Regions from separate parts of the Anoxybacillus sp. MB8 genome, predicted to be linked through region 3. Evidence: riboswitches for the same ligand, from Rfam matches in the RefSeq annotation. Region 3 holds a riboswitch; each other region holds the start of a gene.
The links. Region 3 has a riboswitch for S-adenosylmethionine ahead of mtnK (S-methyl-5-thioribose kinase). Riboswitches for the same ligand answer to the same signal wherever they lie in the genome.

Region 1 (4,256 bases), on a different contig from region 3:
GCATGGGTGCAATCTCTAGGGTGAAAGTCCCGAACTGCGAAGGCAGAAGTAGCAGTTAGTTTAACGCAAGGGTGTCCGTGGTGACGCGGAATCTGAAGGAAGCGGGCGGCAAACTTCCGGTCTGAGGAACACGAACTTCATATAAGGCTAGGTATCATTGGGTGAGTTTGCTAAACAAAACAAAGCCCTTTCTGCCGAAGGTGATACAGAGTAAATGAAGCAGATAGATGGAAGGAAAGATTGCACTCTTACCCGAGGAGGTCTGATGGATACGTGAAGTACGCTTCATAACCTACTTCGTGATAAGTAGCTGAACCATCAGAAGTCAGCAGAGGTCGTCGTACGAATCGGTCTAGAACGATTCGGAAGAACCGAACAATCAAGAGAAAATAGCCCTTGGCTTCAGTCCGTCATGATGAACACAGAAAACGAAGTGCCTCCCAAGAGAAAGGAAACGGTGAATCCCGTGGGGGATCTCTTGGAGGGTGGAGTGACGACTGGCATAAGAAGATCAGCTATTTACGGAAGGAAGAAGAACGATGCTCTTAAATCAAAAAAATTTCTTGCGTCACTGATCTTGATTGAACCGCCGTATACGGAACCGTACGTACGGTGGTGTGAGAGGACGGAGGTTAATCACCTCCTCCTACTCGATTGCGATCGGTCCACCGAGTTGTTCAATGCGTGGATCAACGTTTGTGAATTTTTTAAAGTTTTCACGGAACTTCGCCGCAAGTTCTTTTGCTTTTTGGTCATATGCTTCTTGATCTACCCATGTGCTTTTTGGCAGCAATACTTCGTCCGGTACACCTGGGACGTGAAGCGGAATATGCAGACCGAAAATCGGGTCTTGAACGGTTTCTACGTTGTTTAATTCGCCTTCTAACGCCGCTTTCACCATCGCGCGCGTATAAGATAGCTTCATTCGTTCACCAACACCGTATCCGCCTCCCGTCCAACCGGTGTTGACTAAAAATACTTGAACGCCGTGAGCGTCAATTTTTTGCCCGAGCATATCTGCATAGCGCGTTGCAGGAAGCGGTAAAAACGGTGATCCAAAGCATGTCGAAAACGTTGCTTCAGGTGCGGTAATTCCGCGTTCTGTTCCCGCTAACTTGCTTGTATAGCCGCTTAAGAAATGATACATCGCTTGTTCTTTCGTTAATTTGCTAATTGGAGGCAATACACCAAACGCATCAGCTGTTAAAAAGACGATCGTATGCGGATGACCTGCAATGCTCGGTTGAACGATATTATCCATTGCTTCAAGCGGATATGCTGCGCGCGTATTTTCCGTCAACGTTGCATCATCATAGTTTGGTATGCGTGTGTCTGGATCAATCATGACGTTTTCTAATACGGAACCGAAGCGAATCGCATCGAAAATTTGCGGTTCTTTTTCGCGTGATAAGTTAATGCATTTCGCATAACATCCGCCTTCAATGTTGAACACGCCGTTATTTGACCAACCGTGCTCGTCATCGCCAATTAAGCGACGGTTTGGATCGGCAGAAAGCGTTGTTTTCCCTGTACCCGATAAACCGAAAAAGAGCGCGACATCTCCTTCTTGACCTACGTTTGCTGAGCAGTGCATTGGGAAAATTCCTTGTTCTGGCAACAAAAAGTTCATCACAGAGAAAATCGATTTTTTCATTTCCCCTGCATATTCTGTTCCACCGATCAGCACGGTACGACGTTCAAATGAGATGATAATAAACGTTTCTGAACGCGTGCCGTCAACAGCTGGATCTGCTTTAAATGTCGGTGCAGAAATGACTGTAAATTGTGGTTCATGCGTTTGCAATTCTTCTGTTGTTGGACGAATGAACAATTGATGGGCAAATAAGTTATGCCAAGCAAATTCATTGACAACTTGAATTGGCAAGCGATAAGCTGGATCCGCGCCTGCAAAGCCGTTGAATACAAATATTTCTTCTTTCGTCATTAAATAATCGATCACTTTGTTGTACAGTTTATCAAATACTTCTTCAGAAATTGGTTGATTGACAGTTCCCCAATCAATTTTATGTTTCACAGATGGTTCTTCCACAATATATTTATCTTTTGGAGAACGACCTGTATATTTTCCAGTTGTTGCACAAACTGCACCTGACGAAGTGAGGACACCTTCTTTGCGAGTTAATACTTTTTCTACTAATCGCGGTACAGATAAGTTATGAAAAACCCCATCCCTTTGTAAGAGTGTTGATAATTTGTTTGTCAGTTCAATGGAATTCATTGGACAAAACCTACCTTTGTTTGATTTATCTTTATGTAAAAAGTATAACACATTTTGATAAATAGTCCATACTAATTCGTGTATTTTTCTTGAATTTATTTTCGAGACTATGACAGGAGAAAAAACGTTGACTTGCTCTGTACAGATGTGATATGATGCTGAAATGAACGGATACTCTTATCCCGAGTTGGTGGAGGGAGACAGGCCCGATGAAACCCAGCAACCGTCACATACGTGAAAAGGTGCTAACCTGTGGCAAGGGAACGCCCTTGAACGATAAGAGTGAAAGGCGCAGACAAATGCAAAAACCTTTCCTCTGAGGGAAAGGTTTTTTTCACGATAGACCATAATAAGAGGGATGAGTACCGTATCATTTGTCACTATACTGAGGAGGAATGTTTGAATGCCTAAACGTCGTCTGTTTACATCTGAATCTGTAACGGAAGGGCATCCGGATAAAATTTGTGACCAGATTTCCGATGCGATTTTAGATGCGATTTTAGCGAATGATCCGAATGCGCGTGTGGCGTGCGAAACGAGTGTAACAACAGGACTTGTGTTAGTGAGTGGAGAAATTACAACATCTACATATGTAGATATTCCGAAAATTGTTCGTGAAACAATTCGTGAAATTGGCTATACGCGCGCAAAATATGGCTTTGATGCAGATACGTGCGCAGTATTGACGTCAATTGATGAACAGTCGCCAGATATCGCGATGGGTGTTGACAAAGCGTTAGAAGCTCGCGAAGGACAAATGACAGATGAAGAAATCGAAGCGATCGGTGCAGGTGACCAAGGATTAATGTTTGGCTTCGCGTGCAACGAAACGAAAGAACTTATGCCGCTACCAATTTCTCTTGCACATAAACTTGCACGCCGTTTAGCAGAAGTGCGTAAAGAAGACATTTTACCGTACTTACGTCCAGACGGAAAAACGCAAGTGACTGTGGAGTACGATGAAAACGGCAAACCTGTACGTATCGATACGATCGTTGTTTCTACACAACATCATCCAGAAATTACACAAGATCAAATTGTGCGCAACATTAAAGAACATGTCATTAAACCTGTCGTTCCGGCAGAATTGATCGATGAAAACACAAAATATTTTATCAACCCAACAGGACGTTTCGTCATCGGTGGTCCACAAGGTGACGCAGGGTTGACAGGACGTAAAATTATCGTTGACACATACGGTGGTTATGCACGTCACGGCGGCGGGGCATTCTCAGGAAAAGATCCAACGAAAGTAGACCGCTCAGCAGCATATGCGGCACGTTACGTAGCGAAAAACATTGTTGCAGCGGGTCTTGCCGATAAATGCGAAGTGCAGTTAGCGTATGCGATCGGTGTTGCAAAACCTGTATCGATTTCAATTGATACGTTCGGCACGGGCAAAGTATCTGAAGATGTATTAATTGAAGTGGTGCGCAACAACTTTGATCTTCGCCCAGCGGGCATTATTAAAATGCTTGATCTTCGTCGCCCGATTTACAAACAGACAGCTGCTTACGGTCACTTTGGCCGCACAGATATTGATCTTCCTTGGGAACGTACAGATAAAGCAGAAGTGTTAAAACAACAAGCGTTACAGTTGGCGAAGTAAGGAAAAAAGGGAGAGTTACAAGATGTAGCTCTCCTTTCTTGTTTTTTAAGTAAGAACAGAAAATGAAGCGATGCCAACTAATGTACCGAGCATACAGCCAGCAAGCACATCAGATGGATAATGAAGTCCTAAATAAATGCGCGAAATCGCGACGCTACACGCGATGGGCAAGAGCCAAATCGTTAATGCCGGAGCGTATAGTAAAAATGGAATGATGACAGAAAATATTGCGGTTGTATGTCCGGATGGAAATGAATGATCAGTTAACGGATTTTTTGTTACTTTCGTGTTATGAAGTGAAATATACGGTCGTTTGCGTGGGTACATTTTTTTCATCATTGCGACAGGAATATGACTAAGTGCCAATGCGACCGCGCTCGCGATAGCAGCATCCTGCCATTCGTCACG
Region 2 (4,256 bases), on a different contig from region 3:
CGCAAACTGCGCAGTCGATTGTTCAATCGAAGCGGTCGCTTTCGTATTTTCATCAATAAATCCTTTTTGCTCTGCTAAAGCGGCTTGTCCATTTGTAATCGCTGCGACCGCTTCATCGCTATAACGGGCTGTTTGCTCCGTCCGACCGACGTTCTCCTGTACAGTTCCTTCCATGCGTTCAATGAGCTGTACCGCACTTTGCAAGTCTTCGGAAATGCTTTGCGCCCCTGCGGATAATTCGTTTGTTGACACAGCGACTTGGTTATTAATTTCTGTTAACACTTTTGTTTCTTCATCAATTTCTTTCGCAAACGCTTCGACTTGCTTACTGACGGTATCGACCGATTGAAGCAATGCATTCAATTGATCGGCCATCGCCGTAAACGCCGCATTTAAATCGGCCAATTCGTCTTTGCCGCTATACTTCACAGGTTCAATACGCAAATTGCTGTTGGCGATTTGTTTTGCGTTTTCTGCGATTTTTCGCAACGGCGTCGACATTTTTTGCGTTAAACGGACGCCGCTAAATCCCGCAAACAATAATACGACAGCAATCGCCACAAGTGAAATCGTAATGACGCGATCAATTTGCTTTTGTAACGTTTTTTGCATGTACGTATAATATTCGCTCACATACGTGTTGACGACGTACACATCGTTTAATACCCCTTCCGCGCGCATCGACTGGCGGCGCACTTCCGCTACATCGTTTGCATCAAGCGCTTCGTTCGATTGTTTCGCAAGCTCAGCAAACTTTTTATTCGCTTTCTCAAGTGCAGAACGAAAATACGGCTCAGTTAACCCTTTATTTAATGCTTGAAGCAGCTTTTCCGATTCCGCTAAATGAACGATCACTTCTTGTTTATTTCCTTCTGTCGGACTGTAAGCATAGTTGCTTAAACTTTGTTTCGTCGCTTTTAGCTCCGCCTGCAAATGTTGCGCTTTCATCATGAGCGGAACAAAATCTTGATTCGACGATTGAATCGAAAGCATATTTATAATGATAAACACGATAATCGCCCCCGCAATGACGGGTGTGGCTAATGAGTGAAATAATAACCGTTGTTTAATCGTCATCATATTCCTCCTTTATTTTGCGATGCCGTTTGTCGCTTTTTCTTTCCACTTTTCAAGCGTTGCTTGTTGCTCTGGAGTGAACGTCACGACGCGAATCGGCGCCAAATCAACACCGTTTTCTTTTAAGCCAAGCTGAACCGTCCCTTTTGGCACTTCTTTCGTTTCGACGTATTGTTTAATGACTGTATATAATGCGACATCAACATTTTTTAACATCGATGTGACGACTGCTTTTTCCGCATAAAAATATTGATCGCTATCGACACCGATCGCATATTTTTTATTCATTTCCGCCTCGCGAAGCACACCGACACCTGTAAATCCAGCCGCGGCATACAAAACGTCGGCCCCGTTTGCGATCATTTGTTTCGCAATTCGTACCCCAAGTTTATCATCACCGAAATTGCCAGCGTACACTTCTTGCACTTTTGCTTCTGGTCTAACCGCTTTTACCCCTTGAATAAAGCCGTTCGCAAATTTGCGAATAAGCGGCACATCCGCTCCGCCAACAAAACCGACGTTGTTTGTTTTCGTCAACATGCCAGCCACTACGCCAGCTAAAAAGCTTCCTTCATCTTCTTTAAACGTAATCGATGTAATGTTCGGTAAATCAGATACCGCATCAATTAAGACGAATTGCTGTTTCGGATATTTTTTGGCGACTTTTTCTAAATCTTGTTGCACCATAAAACCTAATCCGATGACGAGATCGTTCCCTGCTTCAACGAGCTCTGTTAACCCTTTTTCATACGTCTCGGTTTCTTTTAACTCACGATAGTCAAAAAAGATGCCTAGCTCATCGCGCGCTTTCATTAATCCTTTAAACGCCGAATCGCTAAACGATTGATCACCGAGTCCGACGTCTGACAACATAATGCCTACTTTTATTCGCTCTTTCGGTTGAAAAGAACTCGTTTGCGAACACCCTGCGGCAAGCAATAAAACGAATGCCATCATGAGTGGAATCATTTTTTTCATCAAATTTCCTCATCTCCTTATTTTTCGATCAAATCCCGCTTCATTTATTATATCGACATGTTTCGACATTTTGTTTACTTTTTATATATAAAGATTTTGTAAAGTTGTTCGTATGCCAACAATCGACTATAATGGAAGCACAACGAATTTATGCCGAGGTGATTCATATGTCAAAAGAAAGTTCGTTTGATATTGTGTCGAAAGTCGATTTGTCAGAAGTGACGAACGCCATCAACATCGCGTTAAAAGAAATTCAAAACCGCTACGACTTTAAAGGAAGCAAAAGCGACATTTCACTTGAAAAAGATGAGCTCATTCTCATTTCTGACGATGAGTTTAAACTTGAACAGCTGAAAGATGTGCTTATCGGCAAACTCATTAAACGCGGCGTGCCGACAAAAAACATTCAATACGGAAAAGTAGAGGCTGCATCTGGCGGAACGGTGCGCCAACGTGCGAAACTCGTCCAAGGCATCGACAAAGACAATGCGAAAAAAATTAACACAATCATTAAAAATACAGGTTTAAAAGTAAAAAGTCAAATTCAAGAAGACCAAATTCGCGTCAGCGGCAAAAGTAAAGACGATTTACAAAAAGTAATCGCCGCCATTCGCGAAGCAGATTTACCGATTGACGTTCAATTCGTCAACTACCGTTAAGAAGGCACTCGGCCTTCTTTTTCTTTTCTCAAATAAAATAGTTGAATATTTCTAAAAAATCAGTTACATTTATGAGTAACTTCATACAACATCTTATCGAGAGAAGGGGAGGGACTGGCCCGATGAACCTTCAGCAACCTGACGATCGTCAAGGTGCTAAGTCCAGACAAGCGATTCGCTTGGAAGATAAGAAGGAGCGCGTCAAGTCTTCTTCTTATGGAGAGGACTTTTTTACTTTAAACAAAGAAACGGAGGAATGGACGTGGGATTGTTAGATGATTTAAAAGAACGCATCGTCATCGCGGATGGAGCGATGGGAACGTTATTATATGCGCACGGCATCGATCGTTGTTTTGAAGAATTAAACGTCACAAAGCCTGAAGAAATTGTCCATATTCATGAGGCGTATATTGAATCAGGCGCAGAAGTCATTCAAACGAACACATACGGCGCCAACTACGTAAAACTAGCACGTTACGGGCTGCAAGATGACGTAAAAAAAATAAACGAAGCGGCGGTCGAACTGGCGAAACGAGCGGCAAAAGGGCGCGCCTACGTGCTCGGTACGATCGGAGGACTACGGAGCACGAACAAAAGCACGATTTCGCTTGAAGAAGTGAAACGAACATTTCGTGAACAGCTGTATGTGTTGTTAAACGAAGGTGTCGATGGGCTTTTGCTTGAAACATATTACGATTTCGAAGAATTGCAAACCGTTCTTTCCATCGCTCGCAAAGAAACGACGTTGCCGATCATCGCCCACGTCACGTTGCATGATATTGGCGTCCTGCAACACGGGATGCCGCTTGCTGAAGCGCTGATCGAATTAGAACGACTTGGGGCCGATGTCGTCGGCTTAAACTGCCATCTCGGCCCATATCATATGTTGCGCTCACTAGAAGAAGTACCGATTCCTACACGCGCTTTTTTATCGGTATATCCGAACGCGAGCTTGCCGCAATATCGCGACGGTCGCTTCATTTACGAAACGAGCGAACAATATTTTGAAGAAACGGCGCGCGCCTTTCGTGAACAAGGAGTTCGGCTCATCGGCGGCTGTTGCGGTACGACGCCAAAACATATTGCCGCCATTGCTCGCGCCCTTTCCGATCGTACGCCTGTATATAAAAAAGAAGTCAAACAGCGCCATCCGATCGTCGTCCAAGAAGAAAAACAAACGACAGCCCCTTCTCTTGCCGACATCGCTCGCACGCGACGGTCGATTATCGTCGAGCTCGATCCACCGAAAAAGCTCGGCTTAACGACATTTTTAGAAGGCGCAAAAGCGTTAAAAGAAGCGAACATTGATGCCTTAACGCTTGCCGACAACTCGCTTGCGACACCGCGCATTAGCAACGTCGCTGTCGGCACGATCGTCAAACAACAACTCGGCATGCGTCCGCTCATTCATATTACATGCCGCGATCGAAACTTAATCGGCTTGCAGTCGCACTTAATGGGACTTCATACGCTCGGCATGACCGACGTGCTCGCTTTAACAGGCGATCCGTCAAAAGTAGGCGACTTTCCAGGTGCGACGTC
Region 3 (4,256 bases):
CCTGTTGTTTCATTCGTTTGTTTCGTTTCTTCTTTCGGCTGTTGCGCCGGTTTAGAAACGGCATCTTGTTCGTTCGTGCATCCGGCTAATAGCGCAAAAATGAGCACGAAGGCAAGCCATATGTTTCTCATGCGAAAACCTCCTCAAATAATGTTGGTAGTTTTGTTGCGTAATCGCCAAAAATGATCCCTTTTTCGGTAATAATGCCCGTAATGAGTTCATGCGGTGTGACGTCAAATGCAGGGTTGTAGACGTTCACGTCCGGTGCGATGCGCACGCCGCCGATATGCGTCACTTCTTCTTTTGCGCGTTCTTCAATCGGAATGTCATCGCCTGTTTTCGTCTGTAAGTCGATCGTTGAGAGCGGAGCGGCGACGTAAAACGGAATGTGAAACGCTTTAGCTAAAATGGCTAGACCGAACGTTCCGATTTTGTTGGCGGTGTCGCCGTTTGCGGCGATGCGATCTGCGCCGACGATGACAGCGGAAATATGTTTGGCTTTCATCGTTTGCGCGGCCATATTGTCGGTAATGAGCGTGACATCGACGCCGGCTTGTGAAAGCTCCCAAGCGGTGAGCCTTGCTCCTTGCAGCACAGGCCGCGTTTCACAAGCGTACGCATGAAGCGTCATTCCTTTTTCTTTCGCTAAATGAAACGGAGCAAGTGCCGTTCCGTAGCGCGCCGTCGCAATCGCTCCTGCATTGCAAATCGTCATGATGCGATCGCCGTCTTGAAAAAGGGAAAGGGCATGTTCGCCGATGCGGCGGCATACGTCTTCATCTTCTACTTGAATGCAAATCGCTTCATGAATGAGCGTCGTTTTCGCTTCGTTGACGGATTTTGCTTGCGCAACGCTTTTCATAAGCCGATCAAGCGCCCAAAATAAGTTGACAGCGGTCGGACGCGAACTAGCTAAATAGTCGCGGTCTCGTTTTAACTCGGCATGAAATTGCGCTAAGTCGTTCGTTTCATACGATTTTGCCGCAAGCGCTAAGCCGTAGGCGGCGGTCATGCCGATGGCTGGCGCCCCGCGCACTTTTAACGTCACGATCGCATCCCATACGTCTTTGATATTTTTTAATTCTAAATATTCAGTCTTATGAGGCAATGCTTGTTGGTTTAAAATCGTAATATGTGTATCGTGCCATTGTACAGATTTCATTGTCTTCCTCCTAGCTGTTCACATGTACCGTTTGTTGCACAAGTCGTTTGATCGCATGAATCGGCAATTGTTCACGCTGTACGATCAGCTCGCGTCCGAGGCGAAGCGCGTGACGTTTCACATCAAGTCGGCGCTCAAGCGGCAATTCGTCAACGTCTGCGACATGCGCTAAACCGATTGTTCGGCGAATGACTTCACAGCCAGCAAATCCAATCGCTTCTGTGAGGGCATCGCGAAGCACGTCATGAAGCACGCCAGAAACGGTCGCGTACGGTTCATTGCTTTCACGCCAAAGTTCAGAAAATGTGCGAACAAACACGTCCCACGTTTTTTCGATATGATGAAAGAGCGGTTTGCGGTCACGTTCATCGCGAGCGAGGGCGTTTAACAGCAAATTAGCGAAAAATTGCCCGAGATCAAAGCCGATTGGACCGTAAAATGCAAATTCTGGGTCGATCACTTTCGTTTCATCGTCACTTGCGAAAATGCTTCCTGTATGTAAATCGCCATGAAGCAAGACGTCCGCTTTCGTTAAAAAGCGCCGTTTCAATTTTGCGGTTTCGCGTTTTAATGCGTCATCTTGCCAAAGCTGCTCGACATCTGCGCGAAGTTCGGCTTCAAAGTTGTTTGTGTCATGGTCAAAAAACGGGTCGGTCAATACGAGATCTTCTGTAATTTTACAAAGTTCAGGATTTGTAAATTGCTGTGCGAGCTTCTTTTTTTGTTGTTGGTTCATGCCGAAATCGGACGTGTAAAACGCTGTTTTCGCGATAAATTCGCCGATATGTTCAGAAATGTTCGGAAATGTTTTTCCTTCGATGAACCCACGACGAGCAATTTGTAAATGCGATAAATCTTCCATCACTGTAATCGCTAAAGACTCATCAGAATAGTATACTTTCGGAACGTATTGAGGGACGTAGCTTGCGAAAGTGCGCAACGCTTGGCTTTCAATCGTCGCCCGTTTTAACGTGAGCGGCCAGCTTTCGCCGACGACTTTCGCATACGGTAACGCTTGTTTGATGATGATGCTGTCGTTTGTGCGCTCGTTGACGATACGAAACACGAGATTTAAGTTGCCATCGCCAATTTCTTTGCATGAAAGAAGCGCATCTTTTCCAAAAAGCCCCAACCGAACAGCAAGGGCGATCGCTTTTTGTTCTGTTAACGGTTCGTACATACAAATTCCTCCCTTGACATAAATAAAAAACCTCTTTCGCTGAACGAAAGAGGTTTGAAGTTTGCTTCGCACCTCTTATCTCTCAGCCTACTGCTGCAAGAATTAGCACCGTGCGTCATCGCCGGTTGCCGGGCTTCATCGGGCTCGTCCCTCCACCTGCTCTTGATAAGAGTGTTTATCGTTATTTGAATGTTTTTAACAGTGAAAAAGTTTCGTGAATTCGCTTGATTCGAATCATACATCGGTTCATGCTCGTTTGTCAATCCTTTTTTTCAAAAATTTTATACACGTCTGGGCGACGATCAGCAAAAATCGGGATGCGTCCGCGCACATGTTGCACTTCGTTTATGTCAATATTCGCCATAATGACCGTTTCTTGTTCGTCCCCTTCAGCGAGCACGTTTCCCCATGGATCGATGATCATCGAATGACCAGCAAATGTGTTGTTCGGGTCTTTTCCTGCGCGGTTGCAAGCGACGACGTAACATTGGTTTTCAATCGCTCTCGCCATTAATAACGTACGCCAATGATGAAGGCGAGCAAGCGGCCACTCCGCGACGACAAATAGCACTTCGGCTCCGTGAAGCGCATGAGTGCGAATCCATTCTGGAAAACGAATGTCATAACAAATGACGCCTGCGCACGTCGTGTGAGCGAGTTGAAAAACGTGTAACGTCTCCCCAGCTTGTAAATACATATGTTCATCCATCAATTTGAACAAATGAAGTTTACTATATTCGCTAACGACATGGCCGTTTCGGTCGACGACATACATCGTATTCGTCATTTGTTTGTCTGTTTTTTTCGCTACCGATCCGCCGACAATATGCACATCGTACGTGCGCGCAAGCGAGGAAAGAAACGTTTTTGTATCTTCGCCGTTTTCGTCGGCGATGTCTGTTAATCTCGTTAAATCGTATCCTGTCGTCCATAGTTCTGGCAATACGACGACGTCGACGTCACGCGCCATTTGTTCCATGTAGCGCACGATCGTTTGTTTATTTTTTTCAGGCGCTCCAAACGCAATGTCCATTTGTATACAAGCGATATTCATTTCATTCACCTCGAAAAATTTTCTTTACATTTTGATTTTTACGATATATGATACATGACTAGAATTTCAACCTTTTTGTGAAGTAGGTGTGCGAAAAATGAAAACATTTCCGCAATCGAACTTGTTACAGCAACTACCGAAGCAATTTTTTGCTTCGCTCGTTCAAAAAGTCAATACGGTCATTGCTGAAGGGCATGACGTCATTAATCTTGGGCAAGGAAATCCGGATCAGCCGACCCCTGCTCATATTGTAAACGCAATGCAACAGGCGGTAGCAAAGCCAGCGTACCATAAATATTCCCCGTTTCGCGGGTATTCGTTTTTGAAAGAAGCGGTAGCGACGTTTTACAAACGGGAGTATGGGGTAACCATTGATCCAGAAAAAGAAGTCGCCATTTTATTTGGCGGCAAAGCTGGGCTCGTTGAAATGCCGCTTTGTTTATTAAACCCCGGCGATGTCGTGCTCGTTCCCGATCCCGGTTATCCGGACTATTGGTCGGGCGTTGTGCTTGCGCGGGCGCGCATGGAAATGATGCCGCTGCGGGCGGAAAACGACTTTTTGCCCGATTATGAGGAGTTAAACAAAGACGTCGTTCGTCAAGCGAAATTGATGTTTTTAAACTATCCGAACAACCCGACAGGCGCGACAGCAACGGAATCGTTTTTTAAAGAAACCGTTTCGTTTGCTGAAACATACGGCATTGCTGTCGTGCACGATTTTGCGTATGGGGCGATCGGGTTTGACGGGAAAAAGCCGGTCAGCTTTTTACAAGTCGAAGGGGCGAAAGACGTTGGCATTGAAATTTATACGTTTTCAAAAACGTACAATATGGCAGGATGGCGCATCGGCTTTGCGGTCG
Region 4 (4,256 bases), on a different contig from region 3:
CGTGCTAGACTTTCGTTTCTTCACTGTCGAATTGCGCAAACAAAACTGGCGAAATTACGTTCGAAATGATAACCCTATTGCCGCTGCACTGCTAAGCAAAATGGGATATACTGAAAGTGAACGAGTAGAACTGAAAAAACAATTTTTACGCATGCTTGTCCGATTGGAATTAGATGAAGCGAAACAACGATTATTGTTTGGCTTTTTTGAAACATATGTAAAATTATCCGATGAAGAAGAACGAAGACTACGAAGCGAGGTGAATGAAATGGAGACGAAAGAAAAAGACAAAGTGATGGAATTAATTATTTCGTATGAACAAAAGGCGTTAGAAAAGGGAAGAGAAGAAGGAGTGGAGCAAGGAATAAAACAAGGAATGAAGCGTCTTGTACAAACGATGGCGAAAAAAGGGATGAGCGTAAAAGATATTGCAAACGTTACGGATCTTTCGGAAGAAGAAGTAAAGCAGTTCGTAGAGAAAGAATGAGTGGGAAGCCCCCAAAAAGCTCTGGGGGCTATGGTGTTTCTTTTTGTTGTTTTAATAAATCGCGAATTTCTGTGAGCAGTTGTTGTTCTTTTGTGATCGTTGGTGCGGTTTGTTTCGTTTCTTCTTGTTTTTTGATTCGTTCGGATAAGTTGTTCAGCAGTTTGACGAATAGAAAGATAGAAAAGGCAATGACTAAAAAGTCAACGACGGTTTGAATAAAAGACCCGTATTTGACTTCTGCTTCACCGACTTTCCAAGATAATCCGCTAAAATCGACGCCACCTAAAATGAGACCAACAAGCGGCATAATGATGTCATTCACGAGGGAAGAAACGATTTTTCCAAATGCTCCACCGATGATGACCCCAACAGCTAAGTCGATGACGTTCCCCCGCACAGCAAATTTCTTAAATTCGTTCCACATCGGCACGCCTCCTTTTTCCATACCTTAACATATATCCGTTCTATTTGTCGATTTTTGCATGTGAGGCGCATAGTCGGGCAGTTGTGCATAACATGGCGATGAATATGAAAAAAGAGGTGAGAACATGTATTACTATCCGAATGTTGTGTATATGCCTGTGTATCCATATCCGATTATGCCTTATCCGTTTCCGCGAGAATATACGAAAGATTACGGACCGAACCCGTTTGTCGTACAAATAGAAGAAGCGACGAAACGAAACAACATGTTCCGTACGACGTTATGGACGGGACCTCATTTGCAAGTGACATTGATGAGCCTTCGTGTCGGAGAGGATATCGGTTTAGAAATGCATCGGGGTGTTGATCAATTTTTACGTATTGAACAAGGAGAAGGGATTGTGCGGATGGGCAAAAAGAAAAACGAATTGACGTTTGAAAGACGCGTGACGGATGGCTCTGCCATTTTTGTGCCTGCAGGAACGTGGCATAATGTGATCAACATAGGGAACGTTCCGCTTAAGCTGTACTCCATTTATGCGCCGCCACAACATCCAGCCGGCACCGTCCATCCGACAAAAGCCGATGCTCTTGCGGCGGAATGAAAGTTTGTTACAAGAAAATAAAAAATAGTTGAAATTTTTTTGGAAATAAGGTACATTAGTTAAAAATCAGAAAATTCAATATGCGTGTGCATTCTTATCAAGAGAAGGGGAGGGACTGGCCCGATGAACCTTCAGCAACCAGCCGAAAGCGGTCAGGTGCTAAATCCAGCGAATTGGTGTTCAATTCGGAAGATAAGAAGAAGCGTTTGTCTATGGACAGAAAGCCTTCTTCTTAGAAGGCTTTTATTTTTTTGAGAAAGGGAGAGAGCGAATGAGTCATGTGGAAACAGTATTAGCGCAAATCGGTAATCGAAGCGAGACGACGACAGGAACAGTGAATCCACCTGTATATTTTTCAACAGCGTATCGGCATGAAGGGATCGGACAGTCGACGGGGTACGATTACATTCGGACAGGAAACCCGACGAGACACATCGTCGAGGAGGCGATTGCGCAGTTAGAGGAAGGGGATCAAGGGTTTGCATGTAGTTCAGGCATGGCGGCAATTCAAACGGTGTTTGCGCTTTTTGAAAGCGGGGATCATTTTCTCGTTTCGGCCGATTTATATGGCGGGACGTATCGGTTGTTTGAAAAAGGGTGGAGAAAATACGGGCTGTCGTTTACATACGTCGATTTTCGCGATGTAGATGCGGTAAAGGCGCATGTGACGGACAAAACGAAAGCGATTTTTTTAGAAACGCCGACCAATCCGCTCATGCAAGAGGCGGATATTGAAGCGGTCGCGGCGTTTGCGAAACAACATGGGCTGCTTCTTATCGTCGATAATACGTTTTACACACCTGTACTGCAAAAGCCATTAACGAAAGGGGCGGACATCGTCATTCATAGCGCAACGAAATATTTAGGCGGGCATAACGACGTGCTTGCGGGGCTCATTGTCGCAAAAGGAAAAGCGCTATGCGAGCAATTGGCGATGTATCATAACGCGATCGGAGCGGTGCTGTCTCCGTTTGATTCATGGTTGTTAATTCGCGGCATGAAAACGCTCGCGCTTCGCATGCGCCAACATGAACAAAATGCAAAAGCGATTTATGAATTTTTAGCACAACATGAAGACGTGACCGATGTGCTATATCCAGGGAGAGGTGGCATGTTGTCGTTTCGCGTGCGCGACGAACGGTGGGTGAATACCTTTTTACGAAGCTTAAAGCTTATTACGTTTGCGGAAAGTTTAGGCGGTGTCGAAAGTTTTATTACGTATCCAGCGACGCAAACGCATATGGATATTCCAGAGGACGTTCGTATCGCCAACGGGGTATGTAATCGACTGTTACGTTTTTCGGTCGGCATTGAACATCATGACGATTTAATTGCTGATTTAACACAAGCGTTTCAACGCATGAAAGAGGTGTAAAAAATGGATGTGCAAACGCAACTCGTTCATAATAAATGGCAGATCGATGCGCAAACGGGCGCGGTGAGCGTCCCGATTCATCATGCATCGACGTTTCATCAGTTTGATTTTGATACGTTTGGAAAATATGATTATAGCCGCACAGGCAATCCGACGCGCGAGGCGCTTGAAGAAACGATCGCGGAGCTGGAAGGAGGAGTGAGCGGCTTTGCGTTCGCATCAGGCATGGCGGCGATTTCAACGGCGTTTTTGTTGTTGTCAAAAGGGGATCATGTGTTAATTACAGATGACGTATATGGCGGAACGTATCGCATCATCACGGATGTATTAAGCCGATTTGGCATTGAATATACGTTTGTCGATATGACCGATTTAGATGCGGTAGCGCGCCATATTCGTCCGAATACGAAAGTGATTTATATGGAGACGCCGTCAAATCCGCTGCTGAAAATTACGGACATTCGCGGGGTTGTGAAGCTTGCGAAAGCGCACGGTTGTTTGACGTTTTTAGATAATACGTTCGCGACACCTTTATTGCAGCGTCCGCTCGATCTCGGCGTCGATGTCGTGCTCCATAGCGCGACGAAATTTTTAGCTGGCCATAGCGATGTCGTCGCTGGACTTGCGGTTGTGAAAGATGAGCGACTAGCGAAAGAGCTTCGGAAGTTGCAGTATGCGTTCGGTGCGGTGCTCGGCGTGCAAGATGCGTGGCTTGTGCTGCGCGGGCTAAAAACGCTTCACGTTCGGCTTGATTACGCTTCCCGTTCAGCGATGCAGCTCGCGCAGTTTTTACATCGCCATCCGAAAGTGGCGCACGTATATTATCCGGGGCTTTCGCATCACGAAGGGCACGTCATTCATCGCGATCAAGCGCGTGGGTTTGGCGCGGTGTTGTCGTTTGAATTGGAAAATGAACAAGCGGTGCGGACGTTTGTGAAATATGCGCATATTCCGGTATTTGCGGTTAGTTTAGGAGCGGTAGAGTCGATTTTATCTTATCCGGCAAAAATGTCGCATGCGGCGATGCCGAAAGCGGAACGCCTTCGTCGCGGCATTACGGACGGTTTGTTGCGCTTAAGTGTTGGATTAGAGGCGACCGATGATTTGCTTGCTGATGTGGAACAGGCGTTATCATATGTATAGGCTAGGCACATCGCCTAGCCTTAGCTAATTTGGTCGAGCGCATCACGCTTCATTTGCTGTTCGACCATGCGATCAAGTTGTTGAATTTTTTTCAAGGCGAGTTCGTCATCGATTTGGCGATAGTGATGTTTGCCGCCTGGTTCTTCATCTGCTTCATCGGCAAGTTTAACGATCGTCTGAAGCGGTTTTCGTTTTAGCTCTCCTTCTGGAAGATACGAATCGG

Region 1: linked by a shared signal. The riboswitch ahead of metK (methionine adenosyltransferase) and the one ahead of mtnK (S-methyl-5-thioribose kinase) in region 3 are both predicted to bind S-adenosylmethionine.
Region 2: linked by a shared signal. The riboswitch ahead of EKC99_RS03360 (bifunctional homocysteine S-methyltransferase/methylenetetrahydrofolate reductase) and the one ahead of mtnK (S-methyl-5-thioribose kinase) in region 3 are both predicted to bind S-adenosylmethionine.
Region 4: linked by a shared signal. The riboswitch ahead of EKC99_RS08705 (methionine biosynthesis PLP-dependent protein) and the one ahead of mtnK (S-methyl-5-thioribose kinase) in region 3 are both predicted to bind S-adenosylmethionine.

Annotation. Positions count from the first base shown of each region.
Region 1 covers NZ_RXXX01000007.1:79,324-83,579, reverse strand. The annotation lists gene pckA (phosphoenolpyruvate carboxykinase (ATP)) at 647-2,239, opposite strand; SAM riboswitch class I at 2,414-2,522, shown strand; gene metK (methionine adenosyltransferase) at 2,643-3,848, shown strand; gene EKC99_RS04585 (phosphatase PAP2 family protein) at 3,894-4,256, opposite strand, start outside.
Region 2 covers NZ_RXXX01000005.1:50,799-55,054, forward strand. The annotation lists gene EKC99_RS03345 (methyl-accepting chemotaxis protein) at 1-1,080, opposite strand, end outside; gene EKC99_RS03350 (BMP family lipoprotein) at 1,090-2,055, opposite strand; gene EKC99_RS03355 (YajQ family cyclic di-GMP-binding protein) at 2,223-2,714, shown strand; SAM riboswitch class I at 2,805-2,907, shown strand; gene EKC99_RS03360 (bifunctional homocysteine S-methyltransferase/methylenetetrahydrofolate reductase) at 2,977-4,256, shown strand, end outside.
Region 3 covers NZ_RXXX01000002.1:132,622-136,877, reverse strand. The annotation lists gene EKC99_RS01685 (sugar ABC transporter substrate-binding protein) at 1-131, opposite strand, end outside; gene mtnA (S-methyl-5-thioribose-1-phosphate isomerase) at 128-1,162, opposite strand; gene mtnK (S-methyl-5-thioribose kinase) at 1,173-2,342, opposite strand; SAM riboswitch class I at 2,415-2,514, opposite strand; gene EKC99_RS01670 (carbon-nitrogen family hydrolase) at 2,602-3,396, opposite strand; gene EKC99_RS01665 (pyridoxal phosphate-dependent aminotransferase) at 3,494-4,256, shown strand, end outside.
Region 4 covers NZ_RXXX01000020.1:20,831-25,086, forward strand. The annotation lists gene EKC99_RS08690 (Rpn family recombination-promoting nuclease/putative transposase) at 1-487, shown strand, start outside; gene mscL (large conductance mechanosensitive channel protein MscL) at 516-911, opposite strand; gene EKC99_RS08700 (cupin domain-containing protein) at 1,036-1,515, shown strand; SAM riboswitch class I at 1,607-1,714, shown strand; gene EKC99_RS08705 (methionine biosynthesis PLP-dependent protein) at 1,787-2,890, shown strand; gene metC (cystathionine beta-lyase) at 2,894-4,033, shown strand; gene EKC99_RS08715 (HD domain-containing protein) at 4,054-4,256, opposite strand, start outside.